2 regions of the Arthrobacter sp. CDRTa11 genome follow, and region 2 is predicted to be linked to the other one. Evidence: riboswitches for the same ligand, from Rfam matches in the RefSeq annotation. Region 2 holds a riboswitch; the other holds the start of a gene.
What was found. Region 2 has a riboswitch for glycine ahead of F8G81_RS20320 (methylenetetrahydrofolate reductase). Riboswitches for the same ligand answer to the same signal wherever they lie in the genome.
Positions count from the first base shown of each region.

Region 1: it holds a riboswitch for glycine, as region 2 does, so the genes downstream of both, gcvP (aminomethyl-transferring glycine dehydrogenase) here and F8G81_RS20320 (methylenetetrahydrofolate reductase) in region 2, are expected to answer to the same signal.

Region 1 covers NZ_CP044532.1:970,925-977,050, reverse strand. The annotation lists gene gcvP (aminomethyl-transferring glycine dehydrogenase) at 1-2,703, opposite strand, end outside; glycine riboswitch at 2,888-2,985, opposite strand; gene F8G81_RS04540 (TetR/AcrR family transcriptional regulator) at 3,118-3,654, opposite strand; gene F8G81_RS04535 (MFS transporter) at 3,723-5,321, shown strand; gene F8G81_RS04530 (SRPBCC family protein) at 5,350-5,808, opposite strand; gene F8G81_RS04525 (ArsR/SmtB family transcription factor) at 5,808-6,126, opposite strand, start outside.
Region 2 covers NZ_CP044532.1:4,472,586-4,478,711, reverse strand. The annotation lists gene F8G81_RS20345 (beta-galactosidase trimerization domain-containing protein) at 1-60, opposite strand, end outside; gene F8G81_RS20340 (hypothetical protein) at 289-588, shown strand; gene F8G81_RS20335 (response regulator) at 834-1,913, shown strand; gene F8G81_RS20330 (hypothetical protein) at 1,916-2,323, opposite strand; gene F8G81_RS20325 (DUF3846 domain-containing protein) at 2,432-2,776, shown strand; glycine riboswitch at 2,913-3,010, shown strand; gene F8G81_RS20320 (methylenetetrahydrofolate reductase) at 3,276-4,127, shown strand; gene F8G81_RS20315 (hypothetical protein) at 4,289-4,537, shown strand; gene F8G81_RS20310 (HNH endonuclease signature motif containing protein) at 4,692-6,126, opposite strand, start outside.

The sequences.
Region 1 (6,126 bases), 1.7 Mb from region 2:
GTCGATTTCCGCGCGGATCGAGATCATCGCGTCGATGAACCGGTCCATCTCGCCGAGGTCCTCGGACTCGGTGGGCTCCACCATCAGAGTGCCGGCAACGGGGAATGCCAGGGTGGGGGCGTGGAAGCCGTAGTCGATGAGGCGCTTGGCCACGTCCTCCGCGGTGACGCCGGTGCGGGCCGTCAGTTCGCGGAGGTCAAGGATGCATTCGTGCGCCACGAGGCCGCCTTCTCCTGTGTAGAGCACGGGGAAGAAGTCGTTGAGGCGGGCAGCGATGTAGTTGGCGGCAAGGAGCGCCGACTTCGTGGCCTCGGTCAGGCCTTGGCCGCCCATCAGCTTGACGTAGGCCCAGGAGATGGGGAGGACGCCGGCCGAGCCGTACTTGGATGCCGAAATGGGGACGTCGTTGCCTTCGGTCCAGGTGGCCGCGTTGCCCGGCATAAAGGGCGCCAGGTGTGCCTTCGCCGCCACCGGGCCCACGCCGGGTCCGCCGCCGCCGTGCGGGATGCAGAAGGTCTTGTGCAGGTTCAGGTGCGAGACGTCGCCGCCGAACTTGCCCGGCTGGGCGAGGCCGACCAGGGCGTTCAGGTTGGCACCGTCGATGTACACCTGGCCGCCGGCAGCGTGAACAGCGTCACAGACCTCGCGGACGTCGGCGTCGTACACACCGTGCGTGGACGGGTAGGTGATCATGATGCAGGAGAGCGCGTCCTTATTGGCGTCGATCTTCGCGTAGAGATCGGTGTGGTCGATGGTGCCGTCCGCTGCGGTGGCCACCACTACCACCTTCATACCCGCCAGCACGGCTGAGGCTGCGTTGGTGCCGTGCGCCGAAGCGGGAATCAGGCACACATTGCGCTGGTCATCGCCGCGGGAACGGTGGTAGCCACGGATGGCCAGGAGGCCGGCCAGCTCACCCTGGGACCCGGCATTCGGCTGGATGGACACCTGGTCGTAGCCGGTGATCTCGGTCAGCTGGGCTTCCAGGTCCGCGATCAGTTCGCGCCAGCCTTCGGTCTGGGAGTCGGGGGCGAAGGGGTGGATGGAGGCGAACTCCGGCCAGGAGATGGCTTCCATCTCAGCCGTGGCGTTCAGCTTCATGGTGCAGGAACCCAGTGGGATCATGGTGCGGTCCAGCGCCAGGTCCCGGTCGGACAGCTTGCGGATATAGCGCAACAGCTGCGTCTCGGAACGGTGGGTGCTGAACACCGGGTGCTGCATGTACTCGGAGGAACGTTCGACGGCGGGGTCCAGTGCGAAGGCTGCGTCGCCGCCGTCGGTGGCCGAAACACCGAATGCCTCCAGCACCTGGGCGGCGATTTCCGGCGTGGTGGTTTCATCCGTGGAGAAGCCCACTGTGTCGGCATCGATGCTGCGAAGGTTGATGCCCTTGGCTTCGGCCGCGGCAACAATCCCGGCAGCCTTGCCCGGTACGGAAACCGTGACGGTGTCGAAAAAGCTGGTGTGCAGGACGTCAAGCCCGGCTGCGCTCAGTGATGCGGCAAGGGTCCTGGCGTGGGTGTGCGCAGCCAGGGCGATCGCCTTGAGCCCTTCCGGACCATGGTAAACGGCGTACATGGAGGCCACGATGGCCAGCAGCGCCTGGGCTGTGCAGATGTTGGAGGTGGCCTTTTCGCGGCGGATGTGCTGCTCGCGGGTCTGCAGGGCAAGACGGTACGCGGGAACGCCGGCGTTGTCCTTCGAGACGCCCACCAGGCGGCCAGGCATGGAACGCTCAAGGCCCTTCTGCACGGCCATGTAGGCGGCGTGCGGTCCGCCGTAGAACAGGGGGACGCCGAACCGCTGGGCTGAGCCAACGGCGATGTCGGCCCCCTGCTCACCGGGAGGCGTGATCAGCGTCAGGGCCAGGAGGTCGGCAGCCACGGTGACCAGCGCGCCGCGTTCCTTGGCGTCGGCAATAACGGAGCTGTGGTCGAAAACCCGGCCGGAGACGCCGGGCTGCTGGAGCACCACGCCGTTGATAACGCCGTCGGGAAGTCCCTTGGCGAGGTCAGCCACCTGGACCTCAAAGCCCAGTGCCGCGGCGCGGCCTTTCACAATGGCGATGGTCTGCGGGAGGCAGTCGGCATCCAGGACGGTTTTCCCGTCGCGGGCGCCTGCGTTCTGGCCCGTGGCCTTATTTGCCCTGCGCATCATCAGCACGGCTTCGGCCACGGCGGTGGCTTCATCCAGCAGGGACGCGTTGGCGATGGGCAGGCCCACGAGGTCCTGCACCATGGTCTGGAAGTTCAGCAGCGCCTCAAGCCGGCCCTGCGAAATTTCCGGCTGGTACGGCGTGTACGCCGTGTACCAGGCCGGGCCTTCGAGGATGTTGCGGCGGATCACCGGCGGCGTCACGGTGTCGTAATACCCCTGGCCGATCATCTGCACGGCGGTCTTGTTCTTCGCGGCGAGCTTCCGCAATTCGGCGAGGGTTTCCACCTCGCTCAGGGCGTGGGTGAGCTCCAGCGGCGAGTCCTGGCGGATGTCCTTGGGAACTGCTGTGTCCACGAGTGCATCAACGGAGTCATAGCCAACAGCCTTGAGCATGGCGTCGACGTCGTCCTGGCGGCGTGAGCCGATGTGCCGGTCAACAAAGGATGCGACGGCTGGGAAGGTCGGGGCGAGGGCCGGGCTTGCGGGGGCCTGGGCAGCGGGTGCCGGGCTGGCGGAGGCCGGAGAAACAGTCACGAGGAACTCCATGTACTAAGGCGGCGAGGGTACGCCACATCGATTGGGTTCCTCCCCGCTCTGTATTGGACCTGAGAGTTTCCGCCTGCCCTGCTTCCGCAGGACCCGCTTGCACCGTCGGTGAGCACAGCTGTCCTGGTATTCCGGATGGTTCCGGGACACGCCAGGCGGACTGCCTGCTACTTTCCAGAGTTGCCTCGCCGCGGCGGTACATGGGCCTGTGAGATTCCTGGGGAGGGTTTGCTCCTACGGCGCCTGCTGTACCTACTGGCAGGACTCTCCCGCCGCAGATCAAAGGCTATTCAGTTGGATGATGTTGTTCATGGTGGCCGTTACCGGGCCCACACACGGTCCAATTGTCCTATGCCGTGCGCGTTCGGGCAAATGCCGCGGACCCATCAGGATACGGGCTCAGAGGATACGGACTCAGCTGCGGAGCCGGTCCAGCGCGGCCAGCAGGCCCGCAACGTCGGCCGCCGTCTCTTGGGCAGGAACGGGCCCCACGGAAAGCATGGCGTTGAAGTACAGCCCGTCGCCCATGTACAGCACCGGTTTGGCCATGGCCGCGCCAACGTCGGCGGCAATCTCCCGGAGCCAACGCTGCTGGATTGCCGCGAAGCGCTGACGTGTTTCCTCATGGGCCACCTCGGCGAGCCTGGTGGCAGCAACAATGGCACGGTCAAGGGGTGTATCTGCCCACACCGAAGACCTGATGAAGTACGCGGCCGCTCCCTCATCGGCGGCGGCCATGGCGTCGGCGTCGGCGGCTGCCAGCTCATCCAGCCTGTCCAGCAGCACCTCGATCAGGGCTTCCTTGTTCGGAAAGTGATACAGCAACCCGCCCTTGGAGACTCCTGCCCGCTTAGCGACCGCATCAAGGGTGGCGGCCCGCTCGCCCACCTCGATCAGCAGGGATTCAAAAGCATCGAGAACAGCCTCGCGGGCTACGGGTTTTCTGGCCATGGCTTCAATCATGCACGGTCCCGCCCCCGAAATTGATAACTATACCGTCTGGACGGTACAGTTATGTCATGACCTCGTCCGCAACTTCCCTCCGGAAAGCCCCTGAAGCGCTGGCAAACCAGCTCCCGGCCCGCTCCCGCACGCCCCAGGCACCGGGATCCAAAGCGCCCTGGCGCGACTGGCTTGCCCTGGGCCTGCTGATGTTCCCCGTGCTGCTGATCGCCGTGGACAACACGGCCCTGACGTTCGCCCTCCCGGCGATTGCACGCAGCCTGGAAACCACGGGAGTCCAGCTCCTGTGGATCGTGGACGCTTATCCTCTGGTGCTTGCCGGGCTGCTGGTGGCCATGGGAAGCCTGGGCGACAGGATTGGACGCCGCAGGCTGCTACTGGTGGGCAGCATCGGGTTCGCGCTGGTCTCAGCCGCAACAGCCTTCGCACCCAGCGCCGAGTGGCTGATTGCGGGCCGGGCAGCACTGGGATTCTTTGGTGCCATGTTGATGCCGTCCACCCTGTCGCTGATCCGGAATATCTTTCCGGATCCCAACCGCCGCCGGCTGGCGATCGCCATCTGGGCAGCAGGATTCTCCGGCGGCGCGGCCCTGGGTCCCATCTTTGGCGGCTGGCTAGTTGAACAGTTCTGGTGGGGAGCGGTGCTCCTGGTTGCCGTGCCCATCATGCTTCCGCTGCTGGCGTTCGGCCCCGCCTTCATCCCCGAATCTCGGGATCCCCGGCCCGGCCGCGTGGACGTCCCCAGCATGCTGCTGTCCCTGCTGGTCATGGTCCCTGTGGTCTACGGCATCAAGGAGGTGGCCACCGAGGGCTTCGGCGTCATGCCGCTGGCTTCCGTCACCTTCGGGGTGGCCATGGGATTCGTTTTTGTCCGCCGGCAGCAACGGCTGGCCAACCCCCTGCTGGACATGTCCCTGTTCAGCAACAGGGTCTTCAGCACGGCCATCTCTGCCAACGTGCTGGCGCTTTTTTCCTTCAACGGCTTTATCCTGTTCCTGGCCCAGCACCTCCAGCTATTGGAAGGGATGTCACCGTCCGCCGCGGGCGTCGCCATGATTCCGGCGCTGCTCGCCACGGTGACGGCCGGGCTGGTTGCCGTGCCGCTGGTCCGCCGGATAAGGCCGGGCTTTGTGGTGGCGGGCGGCCTCTCCCTCAGTGCCGGCGGCTACCTTATGGTCACCGTGGGCGATCACAGTGCCGGACCTGCCCTCCTGCTGGGCGCACTGTTCATCCTGGCACTGGGCGTTGGGACCGCGGAAACCATCTCCAACGACCTCATCCTGGGCTCCGCGCCGGCCGAAAAATCCGGGGCCGCCGCCGCCATCTCCGAAACAGGCTATGAGGTGGGGTCGGTGCTGGGAACGGCAATCCTGGGCTCCATCCTGACGGCGTCGTACCAGCAAAACCTCAGGCTGCCGGCAGGACTGGCGGAAGCCACATCCCACACAGCCGCGGACAGGGCCGGGGAGACCCTGGCCGGTGCCATGGAACTGGCCGGCACCCTCCCGGGACCACTTGCCACAGCCGTGCGGGAGGCGTCCCGGGCGGCGTTCGATTCCGGCGTCCACATCACGGCAGCCATCGCGCTGGTACTGATGGCGGCCGCGGCAGTCCTTGCCGCCGTCGTGCTCCGAAAAGTCCCGACGGCGCGCTAGGAGCCGCCCCATCGAACGCCGGTGGACGTCAGTGTCCCTCGAGGTAGGTGACGAGGGCGTCCATCAGGCCTTCGGTGCCTTCCTTGCGGCCCGCCACCTGGTCCTCCTCCGTGAAGTAGACGCCCTGTTCAGTGAGCGTCAGGATGGTTCCCTGGCCGTCGGCGTCCAACTCCAGGGTGCACAACGAAACGGAGGACCGCTCGCCGTTCAGCAGCATTTCGTAGGTGTATACGATCCGCTCATCCTGGACGATGTCGTGATAGACGGCGTGCATGGTGGAGACGAACCCGCCTTCGGGCCCGCCGACACCTGTCTCCCGCCCGCCGACGCGGAAGTCCAGGCTGGATTCGCCCTGGACCCATTCAGCGGGGCCGCCGAACCACTTCTTTTTGGTCTCGTAGTCGGAAAAGGCGTGGAAAACGCGCGACGGCGGGACGCTGAGCTTGCGCTCGATGGTGAAGCTGGCGTGGGTAAGGGGACTGCTCATCATGTGCTCCTGGGTGGATTCGGAGGGAATGTCTTGGTGTGTGGATTACTCGGATCAGGCGTTTCGGGAACTTTCAGCTCTGTGGCTTCAGGTTCGGCGGCAAGGAACGCCTCCAGCCGGTCCAGGATGCGTTCGCTGGCGGTCCGGCGGGCGCCGAGCCAGCTTTCGGCCAGCCTGACGGTGGCCGGAACGATGCTGCAGGTCCGTACCCGGCCGATCTTTTGACTCTTCACCAGGCCGCTGTTTTCCAGGACCTGGAGGTGCTGCACAACTGCCGGCAGGCTCATGGTGAAAGGCCTGGCGAGTTCCGAGACGGAT
Region 2 (6,126 bases):
GGCCCCGAGGGCGGCCGAAATGATGAATCTGCGTCGGGATACTCCGGGCCTGGGTCCCATGACGGCCTTCCTGCTGGGGTCCTGCAGCCGTCAGAGCATGGGCACTGCTCCCCAGCATCGCCATGTTCAGGTGGAATGCCGTTACGGCGTTCCGCCTTCCCCTTTCGGCTGTGCCCTCTTAGGCTACCGGCTCTGACCAAGTGCCTTCCAGAGTTCCCTGTGGTTTGCCCTCCCCGCGCTCGCCGTGGACGCGCTGGACAGATAGGGAGCCCCACTAGACTCACGTGCATGGGGGAAAACGAAACATCCGGGGAACGCAACCCGGCCAGGCCCAGCCGACTCTCTTCCGCCGTCGTTCCCCTTGCAGGCGTCATCGCGGTAATGGCGGGTATTTTCGTGGCATGGAGCAACAGGAATACCAGCCTTGGCTGGTTCGCCTACGCACCGCTGAGCAACCAGGAGTTCACTGGCAACGGCACGGCTTTTGTCAGTCAGGGGACTCAGATCGGCTTGGCGGTGGCTGTTGTTGGCCTGCTCGTCCTGGCCTTTTGGGTAGGCCTCAGAATCGGCAGAAGATCCCGCTCCTAGCCGAGTTGTCCCGGGTTCCACCCTCCAGTAGCCATTCCAATCGCAACCGAATCCGGACTAGCCTGTTCCTAGGCGCGTCAGGCTGTCTGCTGGCGCTGCGGCGTTTCTGATTTGTAATGGCCAGGGGGCACATAGTGGGGGAATCTTTTCCGGTGGGTACGGGGCCGGTCCAAAGACAAATGGTGGTTCCGCGTCCGACCGTGGAACCCTTAGGGCTTCCAGGTTCCGATAACCCCCTGCCAGCCATGACGGTGCTGGTGGTGGACGACGATCCAGGATCCCTGCTGGTTGCCAGGGCCGCCGTCGAGAAGTCCGGCCATCACTGCATTGTGGCCTCCGACGGGGACATAGCGTGGCAGCTATACCAGGACCATCATCCCGAGGTGGTGGTAACGGACCTCATGATGCCCGGGCTCAACGGGTTTGAACTGTGCCGGGCCATCCGCGCCGCTGAGTCGGGGTCCTATGCCTACCTGGTCCTGCTGACGTCCCACGGGGCGCGGGAGGACGTCCTGCAAGGCATGAAAGCCGGGGCTGATGATTACGTGACCAAACCGCTGGACCCCTTCGTCCTGCATACCCGCCTGCTTGCGGCCCGGCGTGTCACCACCCTTCACGGCGCGCTGGCCGAAGCCTTGACCGAAACCAGGGGCAGCAATGAGCGGCTGGCCGAGTTCACCGGCAGGGTCAGCCACGATCTCCGCAATCCGTTGACGTCAATCCTTGGCTACGTGGAGCTAGGTTCCATGGAAACGGATAGCGACTCAGCTGCCGAGTACCTCGAGGTGGTGGGTCACAGTGCGCGGAGGATGCTGTCCATGGTGGAGGAGCTGCTCACCTTCGCATCCATTGGTGGTTCGCTGGTCAGGTCCCGGCTGTCGCTGGCAGACCTCGTGAAGGACGTCGCCGACGACCTAAACCTTGGCCTGCGGGAAGCCGAAGCCGTGGTGGAGTGTGAGGATTTCTATTTCGATGCTGACGGAAGCCAGATGCGGGTGGCGCTGCAGAACCTCATCCAGAATGCCGTGGCTTACCGGCGGTCCGGGGTTCCCCCTGTCATCCGGATCCACGGAGACAACTTCGGGGCCGGCGTCGTCATCCAGGTAGCGGATAACGGCAAGGGAATCAGTCCGGGGGACCGACGCCGGGTGCTTGAGCCGCTGGTCCGGCTGCACCGGGAGGGGGACCCGCCAGGATCCGGGCTGGGCCTGGCCACGTGTGCCAGGATCGCGGCGGCCCACGGCGGCCGCCTGGACATCTCTGCCAGCCAGAGCGGCGGGACCGCCGTCAGCCTGTACCTGGCACCGGCAGCACCTGGTACCTAGTCCTAATCTCCAGTTACCACCACAACACAACGCCCGGCTGAGAAACTTAGCCGGGCGTTTTGCATGAATCTGACCATAAATTTCTCCGTTTTGGTTTTATGTAGATCCGGTTGACCAAAAATACAAAAAAACCCGCCCAGGGTCACGATAAAGAAAGCGGTCATAACCATTTCTGTCAAATCATTTGGTTTCCACCGCGCCTCTGCATAGCGCAGCTGGCCGGGCTTTTTGGGAACTGGCATAAAAAATATAAGTGGGTATGGTATTGGGTAACGCAACGCAGAGAAAGGCGTGATTCCGATGTCAGGAAAATCCCCCAAAAGCAGCGCAGCCAAGAAGGTTGGCAAATCCATTCTCGAAAAGCGCGCCGACAAAAAGGCGAAAAATGAAAACAGCGAGATTAATTTCATAAAGCCGCGCAAGATCCAGCGCTAACCAAGTCAGCGGGCAGCCGAACGCGGGACTCCTAGCCCGCACGGCTGCCCGCCATCCCGGTATTCAGCTCCAAGGACACCACCATGATCATTTCCTGTAATGCCTTAGTTGTCCCGGCCAGACTCTCCCACCCAGTGCACCTCAAACCCGTTGAGATAGACCTGCCCGCACTGCAGCGCGTGGCCGCGGGGGAGGTTGGTTTGATCACTGGACAGACGTGGCATGTCTACCTGGACAACGACGGAAGGCGGACCTCACCGAATATGCGGGCGGAGGTCCTTATCCGCGAAGCAGGCGTCGATCTGGAGGATACAGTCCACGGGACGGCCATCTTCCTTGGCCGCCGAAACGGAGGCGAAGATACCGACGCTCCCCACCACCTCATCAGGCTCGCCGAAGAACTCTTCGACGTGCCATTGGCCGCGTAGAACTCTGGACTTTACGACGGCGGGGGGCCTCCCGCCGTCGTACATTTCTGACCTGAATTACTGACTCAGGCTTTTGCATCCCTTATTGCAACGGGATAGCCTGTGAGCCGTGTTACCCACCAGTGGCACACGCTGATGATCTGCGGCGGGAGAGTCCTGCCGGTACGTTCTGCAGGCGCCGTAGGAGCAAGTCCTCTCCGGGAATCTCTCAGGCCCACGTACCGCCGCGGCTAGGCAACTCTGGAAAGCAGTCCGGGCAACCGGGCTCACCGACGGTGCAAGTGGCGCCCTGCGAACAGCAGGACAAAACGGAAACTCTCAGGTCCAATACAGAGCGGGGAGGAACCCGAATCAACGTGGCGTTTTGGCGCCACCTGAAGGATGGAGTTCCTCTGATGAGATTCACAGTCACCTTCGCGGTCCTGCATATGGATGCCGGGCCTGCCTTTGCAGGCACCCTGCCACCGGCACAGGCTTCCTGGCTGCGACAGGACAAATAATGCTCCCCATCAGAATTGAGATCATCCCTTCCGCGGGAATCGTTGGGCTGGTCAAGGCCAAGGTGCCGCTGACCACAACGCTCACGGTGACCTGCCTGCCGCATCACGGCATCGAGCGGACCATGCGGACCGCCGTGGAGCTGAGCGTGCTTGGTTACAAGGTGATCCCGCACCTCGCGGCGCGGAGCCTGCGCGACCGTGCCGAGCTCACCCGGATCGTTCGTGAGTGCGATGCAGCCGGCATCTGCGAGGTGTTCGTGATCGGTGGAGACCGGAAGCAACCGGCGGGGGTCTACGCAACGGCTCTTCCTGTCCTGGAGGACATCGCGCAGTATTCGGGCGGGATGCTGCGGGCAGGCATAGCAGGATATCCGGAGGGGCACCCGTTGGTAAGTCCTGCGGATGTGCTTGATTCCCTTCTGGCCAAGCAGAGCCTGGCCTCGCACATGGTCACGCAGATGTGCTTTTCCCCGGAGAAGATCCACGATTTCGCGGCCGTCCTGCGCCGCGAAGGCGTGGAGCTCCCCATCTGGGCGGGGGTGGCGGGGTCCGTTCCACGGACCAAACTGATCTCCCTGGGAACACAGATCGGTGTGGGAAGTTCGCTCAAATTCCTGAGCCGCAAAGGCCCGCTTGCCCGCAAGCTCCTGAGCGGCGACCGCTACTCGCCAGAAAGCCTGATGTCCGGACTGGAAAGCCAGGCCGGCGCGATCGCGGGCATCCACCTCTACAGCTTCAACAGCCTCGACTCGATTCCCGGCCAATCCCTGCCCGGGCTGGGCCTGGCATCAGCACCCGCTGCACTCCAGACAGCATTGGCTCGGGGAAGAGCACGTGACGATCGAGAGTAACGGGTAAGGGCGAAGGCCCTCCGCGGCGAGCCGAGATGGAGGCGTCCACAGACCGTGACGGAAGGAGCAGCCGACGACGGCGGGAGGTCCCGCCGTCGGGCCGGTTGCCTGCCATTCTCAAAGGTTCTTGACCACTCAATCCCCAGCCGCCACCATAAGATATGAGCGACTCCGGAGCTTATACCGCAGGTGTCCCTTTCGACGGCGATGACGACGACCTGGTGGATGTTTCCAGCCCTGAGACTATTGAAAGCATTGCCGAAGATGTCCGTGACGATATCCGGCTGGGCCACATCCAGGATGACGTAAGCCACGTGCTTGAGGAACGCTTCCGCAAGGCTGGAATCAACCTGCGCCCCGAAGAGATAGACGACCTTGCCGAAGAAATCGAAAGGGACGTCTCCATATAGAACGTCACAAGTCATCCCGGACGGTGCGGGCCCGAAACGGCAGAGAACAACCTGGATTACTGCGCTGGCCGTGTTGGGCGCATGGCTTCCGAGTCATACCAGTGGTTCAGGTGGCCCGTACGCCCGAGAATTCTCCAGCGTGAGGATCTGGCACTCAGGCCTGCTGCACGAGGTGCCCATCGCGGAGTGGATCGCCGGCGAATTCCAGATTCGCAGGAGTGAGTTCGTCTGGCAGAGGGTATTCAGGCGGCCAGCAAAGGTGATTATCGGGCTCTGCTGCAGGCCAAAGACTCCATTCAGGAAACGGGTCCACGGGTAGAGTCGGGTCCAGGTCCATGTCCCCGCTCGTGTCTGAGAGCACCTCTGAGTCCACGTCTGGGTGCATGTCCGAGCCCGCGTCTTGGTGGGCACGGGATCGGCCGGGTTGAGTTGGCCAGCGTGGTGGTTCCCAGTCGGGTTGTTCGCTGGGGTAGTGGCGTCCTGTTGGTGAGGTCCAGCCGGGTGGTTTGTTTTTGCTGGCTCCGGTTGGGGTCCAGGCCGTGGTGTGTTTGAGTCGGTGGTGCTTTGGGCATGGCTGTCCAAGGTTGGATATGCCGGTGGTGCCGCCGCGGGCCCAGGCGAGGAGATGGTCTGCTTCGTTGTCCAGGGAGTGGTTGTTGCAGCCGGGAAAGGGGCATTTGCCGTCCCGGAGCCGGAGCCATTGGCGCATCGCTTTGGTGATGCGGTAGCTGGTCCGGCCGATTTCCAGTGGTGCGCCGTCGCGGGGGTCCGTCAGGACGCGCATGAACGACGTGGCGCCGTCGCTGATGAGGCGCCGGGCCATGGACGGCGGGATGGGCCCGTACCCGTCCAGGGTGGCTGGCTCGTCGGTGGCGCCCAGGAGGGCCATGACCGGGACGGTGATGAGCACCTGCGCTGCCGGCGACGGCACACCGCTGCGGCTGTCGGTGCCGCCGTCGAGGCTGGTGTCGCTGCTTGTTCCGGTGCCGCTGCCGCCATCGAAGCTGGTGCCGCTGCCGGTGCCGCTGCTTGTTCCGGTGCCGGTACCGCCGATGCTGCTAGCCGTGCCGGTGCCACCCATCATGTGGTCGCCAATACCCCTGCGAGTTTGGCCGCTTTTAGTGCCGCTGTACGTGCGGTCGCCCCTGCCGCCCAACGTTCCGTCGTCGGCCATTGCTGTGGCTGCGGCCAGGGTGCCGTGGGTGTTGTTGGTGAGGAGCCAGGTGGCGGCGAGGTCGGCGCGGAGCTGGGTGAGGGTCCTGTTCTCGTGCGGGCCCTGCAGGGCGCGTGCGGCGGTGGTGGTCCGATCCCAGATCCCGGAGGCCTGATCGGCCGGGAGGTACGCGGAGAGCCAGGCCATGCCGTCGCGGTCCGGCTGGTACTCCAGCCGCCGGTCCTGGACCCCTTTGGCGTGGCGCTTCTCGATGGACAAGGGGTGGTGGCGTTCGCGCCAGGACCGGGCCCTGGCGCGGAACCGGGACGGGACGAGCTCACCGGCCGGGCCGCGGGCAGGGGTGGGTGCTCCGGGGTCCAGGAAGTGCGCCTCTAACGCCGCCGCCCCGTCCGGGTCCAGATTGCTGGTTTCATCA